DNA from 2 places in the Halodesulfovibrio aestuarii DSM 17919 genome. Region 2 is predicted to be linked to the other one. Evidence: predicted binding sites of a transcription regulator. Region 2 holds the regulator's gene; the other holds the start of a gene.
What was found. Region 2 encodes sigma-54, which starts transcription at its own class of promoters, with help from an activator protein. Its sites were predicted from a motif close to CTGGCACGGNNNNTGCTT; they were not measured.
Positions count from the first base shown of each region.

Region 1: a site for sigma-54 is predicted at 4,912-4,929, ahead of F461_RS0113205 (LeuA family protein). Genes of this name have one in related genera too.

Region 1 covers NZ_ARQF01000021.1:506,658-514,534, reverse strand. The annotation lists gene F461_RS0113230 (manganese efflux pump MntP) at 1-13, opposite strand, end outside; gene F461_RS0113225 (type 1 glutamine amidotransferase domain-containing protein) at 363-884, shown strand; gene F461_RS17925 (hypothetical protein) at 1,240-2,196, opposite strand; gene modB (molybdate ABC transporter permease subunit) at 2,153-2,911, opposite strand; gene modA (molybdate ABC transporter substrate-binding protein) at 2,904-3,656, opposite strand; gene F461_RS0113205 (LeuA family protein) at 3,706-4,839, opposite strand; gene nifH (nitrogenase iron protein) at 5,193-6,023, shown strand; gene F461_RS0113195 (P-II family nitrogen regulator) at 6,095-6,442, shown strand; gene F461_RS0113190 (P-II family nitrogen regulator) at 6,447-6,821, shown strand; gene nifD (nitrogenase molybdenum-iron protein alpha chain) at 6,841-7,877, shown strand, end outside.
Region 2 covers NZ_ARQF01000021.1:710,320-718,196, forward strand. The annotation lists gene rapZ (RNase adapter RapZ) at 1-525, opposite strand, end outside; gene F461_RS0114180 (PTS sugar transporter subunit IIA) at 538-987, opposite strand; gene hpf (ribosome hibernation-promoting factor, HPF/YfiA family) at 996-1,532, opposite strand; gene rpoN (RNA polymerase factor sigma-54) at 1,584-3,011, opposite strand; gene lptB (LPS export ABC transporter ATP-binding protein) at 3,212-3,934, opposite strand; gene F461_RS0114200 (LptA/OstA family protein) at 3,935-4,462, opposite strand; gene lptC (LPS export ABC transporter periplasmic protein LptC) at 4,462-5,049, opposite strand; gene F461_RS0114210 (KdsC family phosphatase) at 5,050-5,571, opposite strand; gene kdsA (3-deoxy-8-phosphooctulonate synthase) at 5,561-6,385, opposite strand; gene pyrG (CTP synthase) at 6,585-7,877, opposite strand, start outside.

The DNA of each region.
Region 1 (7,877 bases), 200 kb from region 2:
CTATAATGCCCATAAAATTCTCCTATTAGTTACTGCAAAAGCAGCTACTCAGGAATTTGTACTTTTACAAGAAAAAATAAAGCAATCAGTTTTCCCTTTTTTGAATCAACCAACGCCCCCTCCGTTTCTCACTTTCCGAATCCTTCCCTGCCTGGTTTGCCTACCAGCTTTACGAGGTGCTCACTAAGCTGTACACGACACCTAGTTTTGCGAAACGTATCGGGCACTGTCTCCCATCGCTACACCTGAACTAAAAGCTTGGTAAAGCATAGAGACATCCCGTCTTCTCTAGTTTGCTTTTCCCCTCACCATTACAGGGGCAGATTCTCTACGTACGTTTACTCTAAAAGATGGAGGTTCAAATGAATATGAAAGGTCAACGTGTTTTAATGTTTATAGATAATATTTTTGAAGACATGGAACTTCTGTATCCGTACTATAGATTGATTGAAGAAGGTGCAGAAGTCGTAGTGGCTGGACCAGAAGCCAATGTCGTCTACACAGGCAAAAACGGTTATCCATTTCGCTCCAATGCAGCCATTACAGATCAGCAGGCAAGAAATTTCGATCTTCTTGTCATTGCTGGCGGTTTTGCTCCAGATAAACTCAGACGCGACCCAAAAGTGCTCGAACTCACCCGTGAAATCTTCGAAGCCGGAAAAATCGTTGCCCACATCTGTCATGGAGGATGGATTCCTATCTCCGCAGGGATAATGCAAGGCTTTACCTGCACCTCCACTCCTGGGATTAAGGATGATTTGAAGAACGCTGGGGCCAACTGGATTGATGAGGAAGTCGTTGTAGACCGGAACCAGATTTCCTCCCGCAAACCTGAGGACTTACCAGCTTTCTGTCGAGCCATTGTAAAACAGGCAACGAAGTAAAAAACTTCTCTGAATTATAGGACGTTATTCATTCTCTCGGAGCCTGTCCACCAAATTGACTCGATACATTTGGGACTCAACAGTCTTTTCTAACTGCGTATAAATAGGGCAGCGTAAAAATATTTGCTTTTTCCGCTGCCCTAAAAAATTATCGAAATACTCTACTTTCTGTTTTTAAAACACCTACTTATCCCGTACCGAAAGTCTGAATCGCTATTTTCAGTAACCGTCCACAGGTATTGATACTCCCCTTTTCAGCTTAACTGCGGACTGGACAGCAATGCTGTTTACTAAATACAAAAAAAGCCTGCTACGTAGCGGGCTTTTTTTTGTATTAACTTTGCTTGCAAAAAAATCACATTTGTTTGGGTATAGGGTTACAAAATGAAACAGCGTCAAACCCAGGAATGAATGTTTGTGTTTTTATATCATACTCATCATAACTAAGGTTATATGACGAATCACTTACACCTGTGGTCACTTGTATTCCGTTAGGCTTAAATTCTATAACCATTGGAATAAGTTCTTCTTCCTCATTCCCGCATAAACTTTCGCGTGTTGCAGGATGCAATACGGTTATCTTACCTGCTAAGTCTTTCGCAATAATTTTTGTATGCATAGCCGTGACACGACGAATGGCACCAGTTTCAAAAAACGCTAATGAATTGTTATCACCTATAACTCCGACAGCATCTTGATCGTACGCAGTTATCTTTCCAATCGGAGTTTTTACTACGGTAGGAACAGCCGGTTCAACAGAAAGAATCCCGCCCGCATGGCTAAATTTTGCTCCTATTCGCGTCTGCACTTTTCCTGCCGGAGTATTTAATGCGATAGTTTCATTGGGCCAAAGAGTTATGCTCTCTACGCTACCCTGCTCATAAAAACTAACATTAATACATTTTGCTCTTACGCTATGGCCACCAATATCTATGGAAATACTCTTGGCAAGAGAGGCTTCATCTTCCTCCCCCCAATACCCAGAGAGCTTTCCGTTAAGAGGAAACACTCTTTTTACGGCACCACTCTCATAAAAGGTGATTAGCTCTGCGGACATTTCACCTATAGGAGTTAACACTGAGCTCTGCGTCTCTAAGGGCAATGAACGTAAAAAACCACTACGGTAAAAAGCTACTGCCTGAAGAGTTTTCTTACGAAGATCGTCTGTAGAATATTGAGGTATAAGACTTCCGGCTTGAGTTGCTACGACACAAGGAGCAACAAACGAACATACGGCAACACTTCCGTTCTCGTACAACTCAACATTTTCACTGGTCACAAATTCTGACACATGTGGTTTGCGCGGTTCCATAAGACAACCTCATTGTTTTAGGATTGTTATTTCCAGCAAAGTTCCGTCCCATTAGAACACTAGAAGAACTTTTTCCTATAAAAACTAAAGAAATATAGCTAACAACAAGCAAAACTAAAGAAAGTACAGCTGCGGCCTCATAATTGATACTTTCCGTATGCTCAAAAATTGCGATAGAGATCACCCGAGTTTGATGAGGAATAGAGCCGCCTATCATTAATGCTACTCCGAATTCCCCAACTGTATGAGCAAAGATAAGTGCTGCTGATGCTGCAATCCCACCACGGCTATTAGGAAGCACTATATAAAAAAAAGTTTGTATATTAGAAAATCCTAGAGCCCGACCTGCTTCTATAAGGCTATCATCAATTTTTTCAAAAGCAGCCTGCATAGGCAATATCCCAAAAGGCAAACTATACAGTAGGGAGCCTATAACTAGTCCGGTAAAAGAAAACGTAAGGGAGAACCCTGTTAGCGATTTCCAAGTACTGCCAACCACAGAGTATGGCCCCATGATGAACAACAGTCCGAACCCTAATACAGTTGGAGGCAAAACCATTGGTAAATTACAGGCGGCTTGTATATAGCGTTTTCCCCGCATATTCCCTTTGGCCAACATATACGCAAGAGGCGTACAGAATAGCAGCAACACTATCATAACAATTGTTGCAAGCTTGAACGTTACCCATAGGGCACTAATGTCTTCACTACTCATAACCGTACCTACTTATAATATAACGTGCTTCCTTGCTTTCAATCCATTTCATAAATCTTTTGGCACTTTCAACGTCACCTGATCGCAAAATACAGGCAGCCTGATTAATTTTATTTGAATTCGGGATATCCCAATATTTCCCCTGCAGACCTTTTTCAGAAAGAGCTTGTGATAATGCGATAAAAGTCGCATCTGCGACGCCCGTATACCCATATTGAAAAGCAGTTCCCACACTTTTGCCAACTGCGATTTTAGATTCAACTTCTGAATATAGCTGTGCACCCCGTAGCGAAGCATCTGCTGTTGCTCCGTATGGCGCTGTTTTAGGATTTGAAATTCCTAAATGCACCAGATGAGGAGAAACAAGTACGTCCGTCCATGTAGGCAGGGACATTAACTCTGGCTTCATAGACCACAATACTGCTTTCCCCTGAGCATAGACCTTAGGTTGCAATGCAATATTTTTATCGAACAACATCGCTGGTCGTTTTTCATCCGCTGCGAAAAAAATATCAAAGGGTGCACCATTAATAATCTGTCCGTATAGCATTCCTGTTGATCCAAATAAACATGTCACCTTTGCTCCTGTTTTTTCATATTCAGCAGCCAGTTTTTTAAGCGTATTTGTAAAGTTGGCAGCACAAGCGATGGAGACTTTCCCAACTTTCGATGTCGCACCTGCTTGCGCGACTACCGCAAAAACCATCAGCAGCAATACACATATAGTAAATTTTTTCTTCAACATAGCGGTACCAACCTTATTAAATGGTTCTTTTTTAAATCAAAAACAACGACTAATGAACTTCAACCCCATGTATTGTCTCTTTCCACACATCACCCAATTCATCTTCAGTTAACGGCCTTTCGAGCTTACAGGACAATTGGCATACTGCTTTCGTCACGTCCGTAATATATTCCTGAGCAAGAGTATTAGCTTCATCCACAAGCCCATACTCATTTAGAGCTATCAGCACAGCACTTCTGCCACTTTTGCTCCCGACACGAATTTTCCTTGTAATCCCTACTTGTTCAAGATCGTAGGGCTCGAATAACTCTGGAGACTTACTCAAAGCGTGTGCATGCAAACCGGACTCGCAAGCAAAGACATCAGTTCCCACAACAGCTTTAGTTCGCGGGATGGATACATGCGCCGCAGAAGCTACAAATTCGCATAACCGCTTTAGAATATCAGGAGCATAACGAGTGTCTTTCTGTTTTATTGCTAAATAAGCGACCAACTCTTCCGTTGCCGCGATTCCTGACCGTTCACCCACCCCAAGAACGCTTATATCGGCATAATCAGCACCACATTCTAACGCAGTGATAGAATTAGCCGTAGCCATACCGAAATCGTCGTGACAGTGAACAGCTATGTCTATACTAAACGCATCCCGAAACCGGTTCATGAGTTTAGCCATAGTAAGAGGTGTTAATTGGCCTAAAGAATCTGCTAGCCTCACACGGGATGCTCCATGCGTTTCTGCTACCAATGCCATCTGTAAAGCGAATAACTCATCAGCTCTCGACACATCTTCCAGCCCAACTGAGATGTAAGGAATGCCACATTCTTTTGCCACATTGATATTTGCGACAAGGCGTTCCAGTAACACTTCCCGCTGCGTGGATAATCTTTTTTCTATATGTAAATCAGACGATGGAACGCCAATGTTTATTCTATCCACGGGCAACTTTGCCACTGCGCGAATGTCAGCTTCTCTACACGGCGACCACACACTCAACTTTATAGAAGATGTTTGACTTCGAGCGTACGTCGAAAACTCAGTCAGCTCACTTTGCCCTATCCACCCCAATTCTATTTCATCTACCCCAACCTGTAATAAGCTGGATAGAATTTGCTTTCGTGTATCTATAGTAAAATATGCACCGAATAACTGAGCACCTTCTCTTAACGTTGTATCTAACAACATAATAACTCCTCATATAAGACCATTTAACCATCGTTAACAACGTCAGATGGCAATTACACGATACTCAGATACAAGCATTAATAGTGCCAACATGCCCATCATCGTAATTCTCACAAAACATAGTGCATCCACACACACCATCTCCCAAATTACACATACCTTTTTGTAGGAAACTACATTTCTGTAGACAGGTTTGTAGGTTCCTACATGCCTATGCTTGTACCTTCTAAGCTCACACAAACGACATAAGACACTTTATTTTAAAGATATTTTTCAAGTTGCAATATTTGGCACGCCATTCGCTTTAAAGAAAACATAGTTGCAATAGGAACCTTACAGACTTGGAGATAAAAATGAGAAAAGTAGCAATCTATGGCAAAGGCGGCATTGGCAAATCTACTACAACACAGAACACAGTAGCAGGTCTTTCCATGCTGGACCGCAAGGTAATGGTTGTTGGTTGCGACCCTAAAGCTGACTCAACCCGTCTCCTGCTTGGTGGATTACAGCAGAAATCAGTGTTGGATACACTTCGTGAAGAAGGTGAAGATGTTGAACTCGAAGACATCCGTAAAGGCGGTTTCGGCGGCACATGGTGCGTAGAATCCGGTGGCCCGGAACCTGGGGTTGGCTGTGCAGGTCGTGGGATCATCACCTCCATTAACATGCTTGAAAACCTCGGTGCTTACGAAGAATCTGAACAGTTAGATTATGTTTTCTATGATGTTCTTGGCGACGTTGTTTGTGGTGGATTCGCGATGCCTATCCGAGATGGCAAAGCAGAAGAAATCTACATCGTCTGCTCTGGTGAAATGATGGCTATGTATGCTGCTAACAACATCTGTAAAGGTGTTATGAAGTACGCGCAGTCCGGCGGCGTTCGCCTTGGCGGCCTCATTTGTAACTCCCGTAATGTTGATAACGAAAAAGAAATGATTGAAGAATTCGCACGCAAGCTTGGAACACAGATGATTTACTTCGTCCCACGTGACAACGACGTACAGCGTGCAGAAATCAACAGAAAAACTGTTCTTGAATGGAATGACACCGTACCGCAGGCAGATGCATATCGAGGATTAGCAAACGCTATTGATCAAAACGAAATGTTTGTGGTCCCGACTCCTTTAGAAATTGAAGAACTGGAAAGCCTGCTGGTAGATTTTGGTCTTATGGAAGTAAGCTAGATCGCAAACCACGAAACACAAGCACAACAACTGCATTATAGCACAGTATAACGCTGCACGGGAGAATGAATATGATGATCATGGTTAAAGCAATAGTCCGTCCTGAAAAAGTAGATGATGTACTTAAGGAACTTATGGACAAGGGTTTTCCTGCAGTAACAAAATTTGCTGTTGCAGGGCGTGGTAAGCAACGAGGCATTAAAATTGGTGAAGTAACATACGACGAGTTGCCTAAAGTAATGCTGTTATGTGCAGTCAAAGCTGAAGATAAAGATTATCTCATTGAAACAATTATGGATGCAGCACGCTCTGGTAAAAAAGGTGCATTTGGTGATGGTAAAATTTTCGTAACACCAGTTGAAGACGTATATACCATCAGCTCTGGTATTAAAGAAGCTTCTCCAGCAGCGGAGGGCTAACAGTATGAAAGAGATTACTGCAGTCGTGCGTATGAACATGATGAACCGCACTAAAAAGGCACTTACAGAACTCGGACTGGATGCATTTTATGCATATGAAGTCCAAGGTAGAGGCAAAGGCTTTGTTAATAAAAAAGTTCTTGCCGGTATGGAAGAAGGCTACGAAGAAGCCGCTGCTGTTCTTGGTGAAAAGGGCAAACTATACCCAAAACGCATGCTTGTAGCAGTTGTCCCGGATAGTGAAGTCGATGACATCGTTCAAACGATTATTGCTGCCAACCAAACAGGTAAGCCCGGCGATGGTAAGATTTTTGTCAGCCCTGTTGATGACGCCGTTCGTGTCAGATCAGGTGAGTGCGGCGAAAAATCTATAGCTTAAGCACCAAGGAGACTAAAAAATGAGTATCAAACCGAAAATGGTGCAGTGGGACCCTACTGATATTAAAAAGGAACTTCTTAAGAAGTATCCACCCAAAGTAGCCCGCAAGCGCGCCAAACAAATAATGATTAACGAAGCAACCGAATGTGAAGCACCACCAGAAATCGTTGCCAACGTCCGTACTATCCCCGGCATTATTACCATGCGCGGTTGCACATACGCCGGTTGTAAGGGCGTTATTATGGGCCCTACACGCGATATCGTTAACATTACACACGGCCCTATCGGTTGCGGCTTCTACTCATGGCTCACTCGCCGTAACCAAACAGATCCAGGCGTGGATGGCGAAAACTACATCCCGTACTGTTTTTCAACAGATATGCAGGATCAGGACATTATCTTTGGCGGTGAAAAAAAGTTAGAGGCTGCGATTCAGGAAGCCTATGACTTGTTCCACCCAAAAGCCATCTGTATCTTCTCCACTTGCCCTGTTGGATTGATTGGTGATGATGTTCATGCTGTCTCCCGAAAAATGAAAGAAAAATTCGGCGACTGCAACGTCTTTGGATTTTCCTGTGAAGGATACAAAGGTGTATCCCAGTCTGCCGGTCACCATATTGCGAACAACCAGGTTTTCACCCACCTTGTAGGTGAAAACAAGGAACCTAAGGAAGGCAAATACAAAATCAACCTCCTTGGTGAATACAATATCGGTGGAGACGGTTTTGAAATTGATCGAATTCTTAAAAAGTGCGGAATTACAAACATCGCAACTTTTTCCGGTAACTCAACATACGATCAGTTTGCCTCTGCCCAACACGCAGACCTCAGCTGTGTAATGTGCCACCGTTCCATTAACTATGTAGCTGACATGCTTGAGACAAAATACGGCATCCCTTGGATTAAGGTTAACTTTATTGGCGCAAAAAGCACCGCAAAGTCACTTCGGAAAATTGCTGAATACTTCAATGATCCAGAATTAGTGAAAAAAGTTAACGACGTCATTGCAGAAGAAATGCCTGAGGTTGAAGCTGCAATCGAAGATATAAAAGAACG
Region 2 (7,877 bases):
TTTAAGGCCCTTCATATCATTTTCTTCTGACTGCCATCTGCGTTGCAGTACACGACGCAAATCATGAATAGAATACTCTGAAGTGTCAAAAATAAAATCTGCTTCTGCTCGTGCTGGTGCCATCAGAGCACGTTCGTTTGTCATTGCCTGTTCAAGGCCAATACCATTACCCTCGAAAGGATGCGGACGCCTGGTCTCTTTATAACGTCGAAGAATAACATCGGCGCGTGATTCGAGAAAAATGACAGTTGGTGAATATCCGTCTGCAACTAATTTATTAATTGCTGTTGTCCATTCACTTTTGAATGAGCATTGCCGGACATCTACTCCGAGAACAATCCCCTTATAGCTTTCAAGGCCACATTCTGTAAGAACATCCATGAATTCTGATGTCATGGACATCGGGAGTCCATCAATTGTGTAGTATGCCATGTCTTCAAAGACTTTTAGCGCACTACTTTTTCCGGCTCCAGAGAGTCCCGCGATGATGATTACAGGGATCACGTGTTGAGATGCAGAAATCATTGGATACTCATTTTACGCAGCAGCTAAAAGGTTCCATAAAGCGTCCTGAGTGTCAGATTCCATAAAGAGTTTTTTGAAATCCTCGTCTTTCAGGAGTCGTGAAATTTGAGCTAGGATGCGTAAATGTGTTCCTGCAACGTTTTCGGGTGCAAGTACCATAAAGAAAATTTTACATGGTTTTTGATCGAGAGCATCAAAGTCCAGACCGTCTAAGCTTCGCCCTGCAACTACGACTATTTTATCGAGTGAGGGGAGTTTTCCATGAGGAATGGCAATGCCATTACCAATGCCTGTGGTTCCGAGACTTTCTCGTTCCATAAGCACGTTAAAAATTTCTTCAGCATCAAGAGATGGATTTTTCTCAACAACAGGAGCCAAGAGCTCCGCCAGCGCCTCTTGCTTGGTGCTGGCGGTAAGCTCCGGCAGTACAAGTTCTTTTTCTAGGTATTCACCCAGCTTCATTACATTTCCTAGTAAACGGGATCGATCAAACCGAAGTTTTCATCTTTACGGCGGTAGATCACATTAACCCGTTCGGTTTCAGCATTAAGAAAAACAAGAAAATCATAATCCAGTGCATCAAGCTGCATAGCGGCTTCGTCAAGATCCATAGGTTTTGGTACAAAGTTGTCCATACCAATAATGGTTCGTTCAGAATCTACTACTTCTTCCGGAGGCAAAGTACCTTCGAGTACAAACTTTTCTGCACCCTTGCGTTTCGTTTGTAGTTTTTCCGTACGACGTATGATCTGTGCTTTGAGTTTATCACGAACAAGATCAACGGTTGCATACATGTCTTCAGATTCTTCTGTAGCGGATAGAGTTAAGTTGTCCGATACAAGTGAAATTTCTGCTTTGTGGCGGAAATTGTCAACAGAAAGTGAGACTTGCATTTCCAAGTGTTCAGGGTTCGGCAAGAATCTGCCAAGCTTGTTAAAGCGTCGTTTGGCATATGCTTTTAGGTGATTGGAAGGCTCAAAATTCTTGAATGTGAAAGCGATGTTCATGGTGCCTCCTAATTGGATACTTTTGAAACCCTGTGGGAGTTGGTTTCGCTTCTAGAATACCACCTTTCTCTTGGATGATGAAGGGATATTCATTGCGGTACGGTATTTAGCCACAGTCCTTCGTGCAATGTTAACCTGAAGTTTTTCCTTTAAAATCTCTCCGATTTTCTCATCACTTAACGGTTTCTTTGTATTTTCTTCACTAATAAGTTTTTTAATGAGAGCCTTTACGCTCTCAGACCCGACCATACTACCATCATCAAGGCCAATCGCACTGTTGAAGAAAAATTTTAATTCAAAAATGCCATGCGGGGTCGAAATATACTTATTTGTGGTGATACGGCTTACCGTTGATTCGTGCATGTCGATATCATCAGCAATATCTTTCAAAATAAGTGGCTTTAACGATGTGACACCGTTAATAAAGAATTCTTTTTGATATTTAACAATACTCTCAACTACTTTATACAAAGTTCGTTGTCGTTGGTACAGACTTTTAATGAGCCAGGATGCAGATCGCATCTTCTCCTGATAATAGTCTTTTTCTTTGGCATTAGATGTTTTCGGGAGTTGTTCTGTTAATTCGCTTAGCTGTAATTGTGGCAAACCGTCTTCATTAAGGACGATGATGAAGTCCCCTTCGTATTCATAGATGTAAACGTCTGGAGAAACATAGTGTGCTTCCCCACCGCTAAACCGTGCCCCCGGCATTGGGTCAAGGCTTTGAATGACATCAAGGTACTCTCTGAGATCTTCAAGAGAAATTTTATATTTGCGGGCAAGTGGTTTGTAGCGACGCTTTTCCAGGTCCTCAAGATGATTAGTAACAATATCTACAAGAATTGGATCCCGGTCATAGTTAAGGGCTTTAATTTGAACAAGCAGGCATTCCTGTGGCGTGCGTGCTGCAACCCCTATAGGATCAAATTGTTGAATAAGGGTAATCACCTGTTCGACAGTTTCTATGTCGCTTTGAGCAACTTCGGCAAGTTCTTCTGAAGATACGTGCAAATATCCATTAGAACTGATGCTGCCAATAATAATTTCTCCGACACGAATTTGTTCTTCGGTAAGTGGAGAAAGCATGAGTTGCCAGTTTAGGTGTCCATCGAGAGTTGGAGCCGGAGCAAGACGAGCCTCGAAAGAGCTCATTTCTTCTAGTGCTTCAGATTCCCGCATTGAAACCTGTTTGGTGGTGCTTGAAAAGTCACCCAGATAGTCTTCCCAGTCAGCGTTGTTGGAAAGCTCTTTATCATAAGCTTCCTGGTCATCTTTTCGTTGATCTGCGGTAGACGGTTTGTCTGGATTAGCACTTTCTTCCAAAGACTCTTCCAAGAAAGGGTTCTCCAGCAGTTCTTGTTGAACTGTTTCAGCAAGTTCCACGCGAGAAAGTTGCAGCAGTTTGATTGCCTGCTGCAATTGTGGTGTCATTACAAGCTGCTGGGTAAGCTTTAATTGTTGGCGAAGTTCAAGAGCCATATATAAGAATGTCCTATGTGGTTCGACTAGCTAAAAAGCTGAAATATAATGTGTGAATACTGCCTATCAAAAAACATTCCAAATTCGATAACTGAACTCTTTTTTGCCACATAGAAAAGTTATATGCAACCAAGAAAAAAGCCCGTAGAACGGGCTTTTTTTTATTACACATTTGCAGATTATATTTTTTTATCGATGTGCTAGAGGCTAAAATCTTCTCCAAGGTAGACACTGCGCGCCTTAGGGTTGTCTACAATTTCTTGCGGTGTGCCGGAAAGAATGATCTGCCCTTCATAAACAAGATTTGCTCTGTCACAAATTTTTAATGTTTCTCTAACATTATGGTCGGAAATGAGCACTCCCATTCCTTTATCACGCAATTTACGGATGATGTCCTGAATGTCGTCTACAGCAAGTGGATCGATGCCTGCAAATGGCTCATCAAGAAGGATAAATTTTGGATCCCGGATTAATGCGCGGGCTATCTCGAGACGGCGACGTTCACCACCAGAAATGTGCATAGCGTGAGTGTCTCGAATGTGTGCGATACCAAATTCTTCCATTAACTCTTCAGCCCGTTTTTTCTGGTCATTACGGGAGAGTTCTGTTTGTTCCAGAATAATCTGTAAGTTTTGCAAGACAGTTAATTTCTTGAAAACTGAACTTTCTTGTGGAAGATAGCTTAAACCTATTCGCGCACGTTCATGCAAGGGCCAGTCTGTCACTTCCATGTCATCTACACGCACGACGCCTGCATTGGGTTTGATAATGCCAATGAGCATGTAGAACGTGGTTGTTTTACCGGCACCATTCGGCCCGAGAAGTCCAACAATTTCCCCCTGCTCCATTCGCAGGTTAATATCACGAACAACCTCGCGCTTACCGTAAATCTTGCAAAGCCCTTCAGCTTGAATAACTGACATCTATTTTTTCGCCTTGCTTGGTGCTGAGAAAATTGCTTCAACAGGTTGGTTTGTAGAGCCGAGTACTTCGCTGCGGTTCTCTTTTACCCAAAATTTAATAATATTGCCGGCGATAGTATTTTTGCCTTCACTTAACTTTGGAGACCCAGTCATAACAAGCAGCTCATCATTAAGCGTGTATGTCGCTGTATCACAGGTGCCTCGTCTGCCCTTTTCCATTTTAATACGGACATTACCTTGGGCAACAATTCTTTCAATTTTACCTGGATTCATGCCTCCAACATTTTCAGACTTTGGAGCATTTTTATCATCCTGCAAATATACGGTAACTTTGTTGGCCCAGATATCTGCTTGCGGGTGTTTTACCACAACGTTCTTAATAAATACGACTGTTTGACCATCCGCACTGTATGTCATTTTTTCAGAAGTAACTTTTACGTCATCTTTAGCTGGGGCTGCAATAGCAACCGTACCAATTAACGTAATGAGACAAGAAGATAACACAAGAATTCGAAAAAGCGCTTTCATTATTTTTCTCCACCAGTCGCGTCGTCCAGCTTTTCAGCACGGAAGTTAACAACCACATTGCCGGTTGCTGTAATTAAATTGTCTTTTAAATTCCAATTTGCATTGTCGGAAGAACCATTAAAGCCATCGCCTGTAAAAATAACATTACCTGTCATAATGAGCAGTTTCTTTTTATCTTCAAAAGTAAGTTCACTGCTTGTTATGGTGCCCTTCTGATTAACTACTGTCACATCACCCCATAAACGGGCAACGCCCGTATTCTGGTTGATGGTACCGTTAGGCGCAACAATATGCACTTTATCACGGTTCGGTTGGACAAAATACATAATGTCCGGCTCAGCAAGATCAATAATGCTCTCATCTTTTTGATACCAACCGTTAGTAGCTTTCAGCGTCCACAGCTCTTTACCGGCTTCACCCTGCTTCAGCTCTATTCCTTTTAAAGAAAGGTCCACATTTGTTTTAGCATTATTGCCAATGGCTTCACTTACTTTGTCTGCAATCTGTTCTTCTACTGAACTGTGCAAGTAGTATATTCCACCACCGAGTAAAGCTAACAATGCTCCCCAAATCAGCCACTTTCTCATTTAACCACCTATGGAGTTAATTATACCCTCAAGTTTACCTTGAGCGTTTATAATAAAATTGAGCGCCTCGCGGACAGCACCGTTTCCACCAGTTGCTTCTGTCTGTAAAATTGCAACTTCTTTAACTTCCGGCACTGCGTTTGCTACCGCAATAGGCAACCCTACTTTGCGCATTGGTGCCAAATCAACCCAGTCATCACCGACAAAGGCAATTTGGTGCCATTCAAGATCATATTTCTGTCTGATTTCATCAATACAGGCCATTTTTTTTAAATGTCCTGCATAGTAGTCAGTAATACCAAGATCATTCATACGGGTTGCAACGGATTTTGCATCAAGACCCGTAATGACACCGATTATAAGGTCGCAAGCCTGAGCTGCTTTGATACCAAGACCATCCTGTACATTGAATCGTTTGATCACATTGCCTTCATTGTCATAGTATAGCCCACCATCTGTAAGCACGCCATCACAATCAAGGATGATGACTTTTATATCCTTGGCAAGATTCTCAGCTTTCATATTTCATGCTCCAGAGCGCAGAAAGGTCACGAAGAAGGTGCGGAAGTTTGGCAAGAGGCCAGCTGTTAGGACCGTCGCAAAGTGCGTTATCCGGATCTGGGTGTGTTTCAATGAACACGCCGTTAACGCCAGCGGCTACAGCAGCACGGGAAAGACGCGGTACGAATGAACGGTCACCGCCAGATGTTCCACCCTGCCCGCCTGGGAGTTGCACGGAGTGGGTTGCATCAAAAACTACGGGAACACCATAAGACTGCATTATAGGGAATGAACGAAAATCGACTACAAGATTGTTATATCCAAAAGATGCGCCGCGTTCTGTAAGCAAGATGTTTTTATTGCCAGTAGAGAATAATTTGTCCAGCGCAGGCTTCATATCCCATGGTGCGACAAATTGCCCTTTCTTGACGTTAATAACGCGGCCGGTAGCAGCCGCGGCAAGCAAAAGACTTGTCTGGCGGCATAAGAATGCCGGAATTTGCATGACATCAGCAACTTCAGCAACCGGTGCTGCCTGCTCCGGCTCGTGGATATCCGTTACAACAGGTAATCCTGTCTCTTCTTTAATGCGGGCGAGCCATTCAATACCCTTAGAAAGGCCAGGCCCTCTGAAGCTGGAAAGCGATGTGCGGTTTGCTTTGTCGTATGAACTTTTGAAGATTGCTTTCAGTCCAACGGCTTCTGCTGCTTCTTTTACTGCGTATGCTGTTTCCAAAGCCAACTCAAAACTTTCAAGTGCGCAAGGACCTGCAAATACAAAAGGTTTTGTTGTCAGTTCTGCGTATAATGCAGAACCGTTTTTGATATGTTTCATTTCGGTAATCCTGTTTGGGAATGTAAAGCGTAAAATTACTCGAATAAATGGGGGATTGAAAGAGAAAATCGGAACATGCTGTCGCATGCTCCGATTTTAAATCAATATAAACCCGCATATTGCGGTGCAAAGGTGAAAAATCCAACCACCATTATACATAGAGAGTTTGATTTTTCTGCGCGATACAATGCTGCGAACGTTATTTTTTATTCGTTATTGATGCTTTGATAAATTCGCGGAAAAGAGGATGCGGATTCATCGGGGTGGATTTGAACTCTGGATGGAATTGACAAGCGAGGAACCATGGATGTTCTTTTACTTCTACAATTTCAACGAGGGTTTCATCCGGAGAAACCCCGGAGAAGCTCATTCCTGCTTCTTCAAGGCGTGTATAGTACGCATTGTTAAATTCGTAACGATGACGGTGACGTTCAGAGATCATTTCCTCGCCATAGGCAACCTGAGCTTTGGTTTTAGGGCGAATTTTGCATGGATATGCGCCAAGACGGAGAGTGCCGCCCTTGTCCGTGTCTTCGTTACGCTTTTCAACGGCTTCTTTACGGAAATCGTACCATTCAGTCATGAGATAGATGATAGGCTCTTTTGCATTCTCATCAAATTCAACGGAAGTTGCTTCTTTGATGCCAACTACGTTGCGGGCGTATTCGATAACAGCAAGTTGCATACCGAGACAGATACCGAAGAAAGGTACTTTCTTTTCACGCGCATAGTGAATGGCAAGCATTTTGCCTTCAACACCTCGGTGTCCAAAGCCACCCGGAACAAGAATGCCATCCAGACCCTTGAGCTTGGAAGCTACGTTTTTAGCGTTAACTTCTTCGGAGTTAACGTATACGAAATCAACGGTAACACGGTTAGCAAGGCCGCCGTGCACCAATGCTTCATGAAGGCTTTTGTATGCTTCCTTAAGGTCAACGTATTTACCGACAATACCGATCGTCACGCTGCCTTTAGGGTTATTCATGTTATGAATCAGGTTTTGCCAAGGGGCAAGGTCTGCGTTTTTCGCTGGGAGGCGAAGCATAATTGCAATTTTCTGATCGAGCCCTTCGTCATAAAATGCGAGAGGAACTTCGTAAATATTTTTAACGTCTGCGCAAGAAAATACTGCGTCACGGTCTACGTTACAGAAAAGGGCAATTTTGTGTTTGAGGTGATCATCGATTGGTTTTTCACAACGACAGATGATCATATCTGGCTGGATACCGATAGAACGGAGTTCTTTAACGCTGTGCTGTGTTGGCTTGGTTTTATGTTCGCCAGCAGCTTTAAGATACGGAACCAGCGTCAGGTGGATGTACATGCATTGTTCACGACCAAGGTCTGTGCGCAGCTGGCGGATAGCTTCAAGGAAAGGAAGACCTTCAATATCGCCAACGGTACCGCCGATTTCGATGATTGCAACATCAAGATCATCACTGGCAAGGCTGAGAACGCATTTTTTAATTTCATCAGTAATATGCGGAATAAC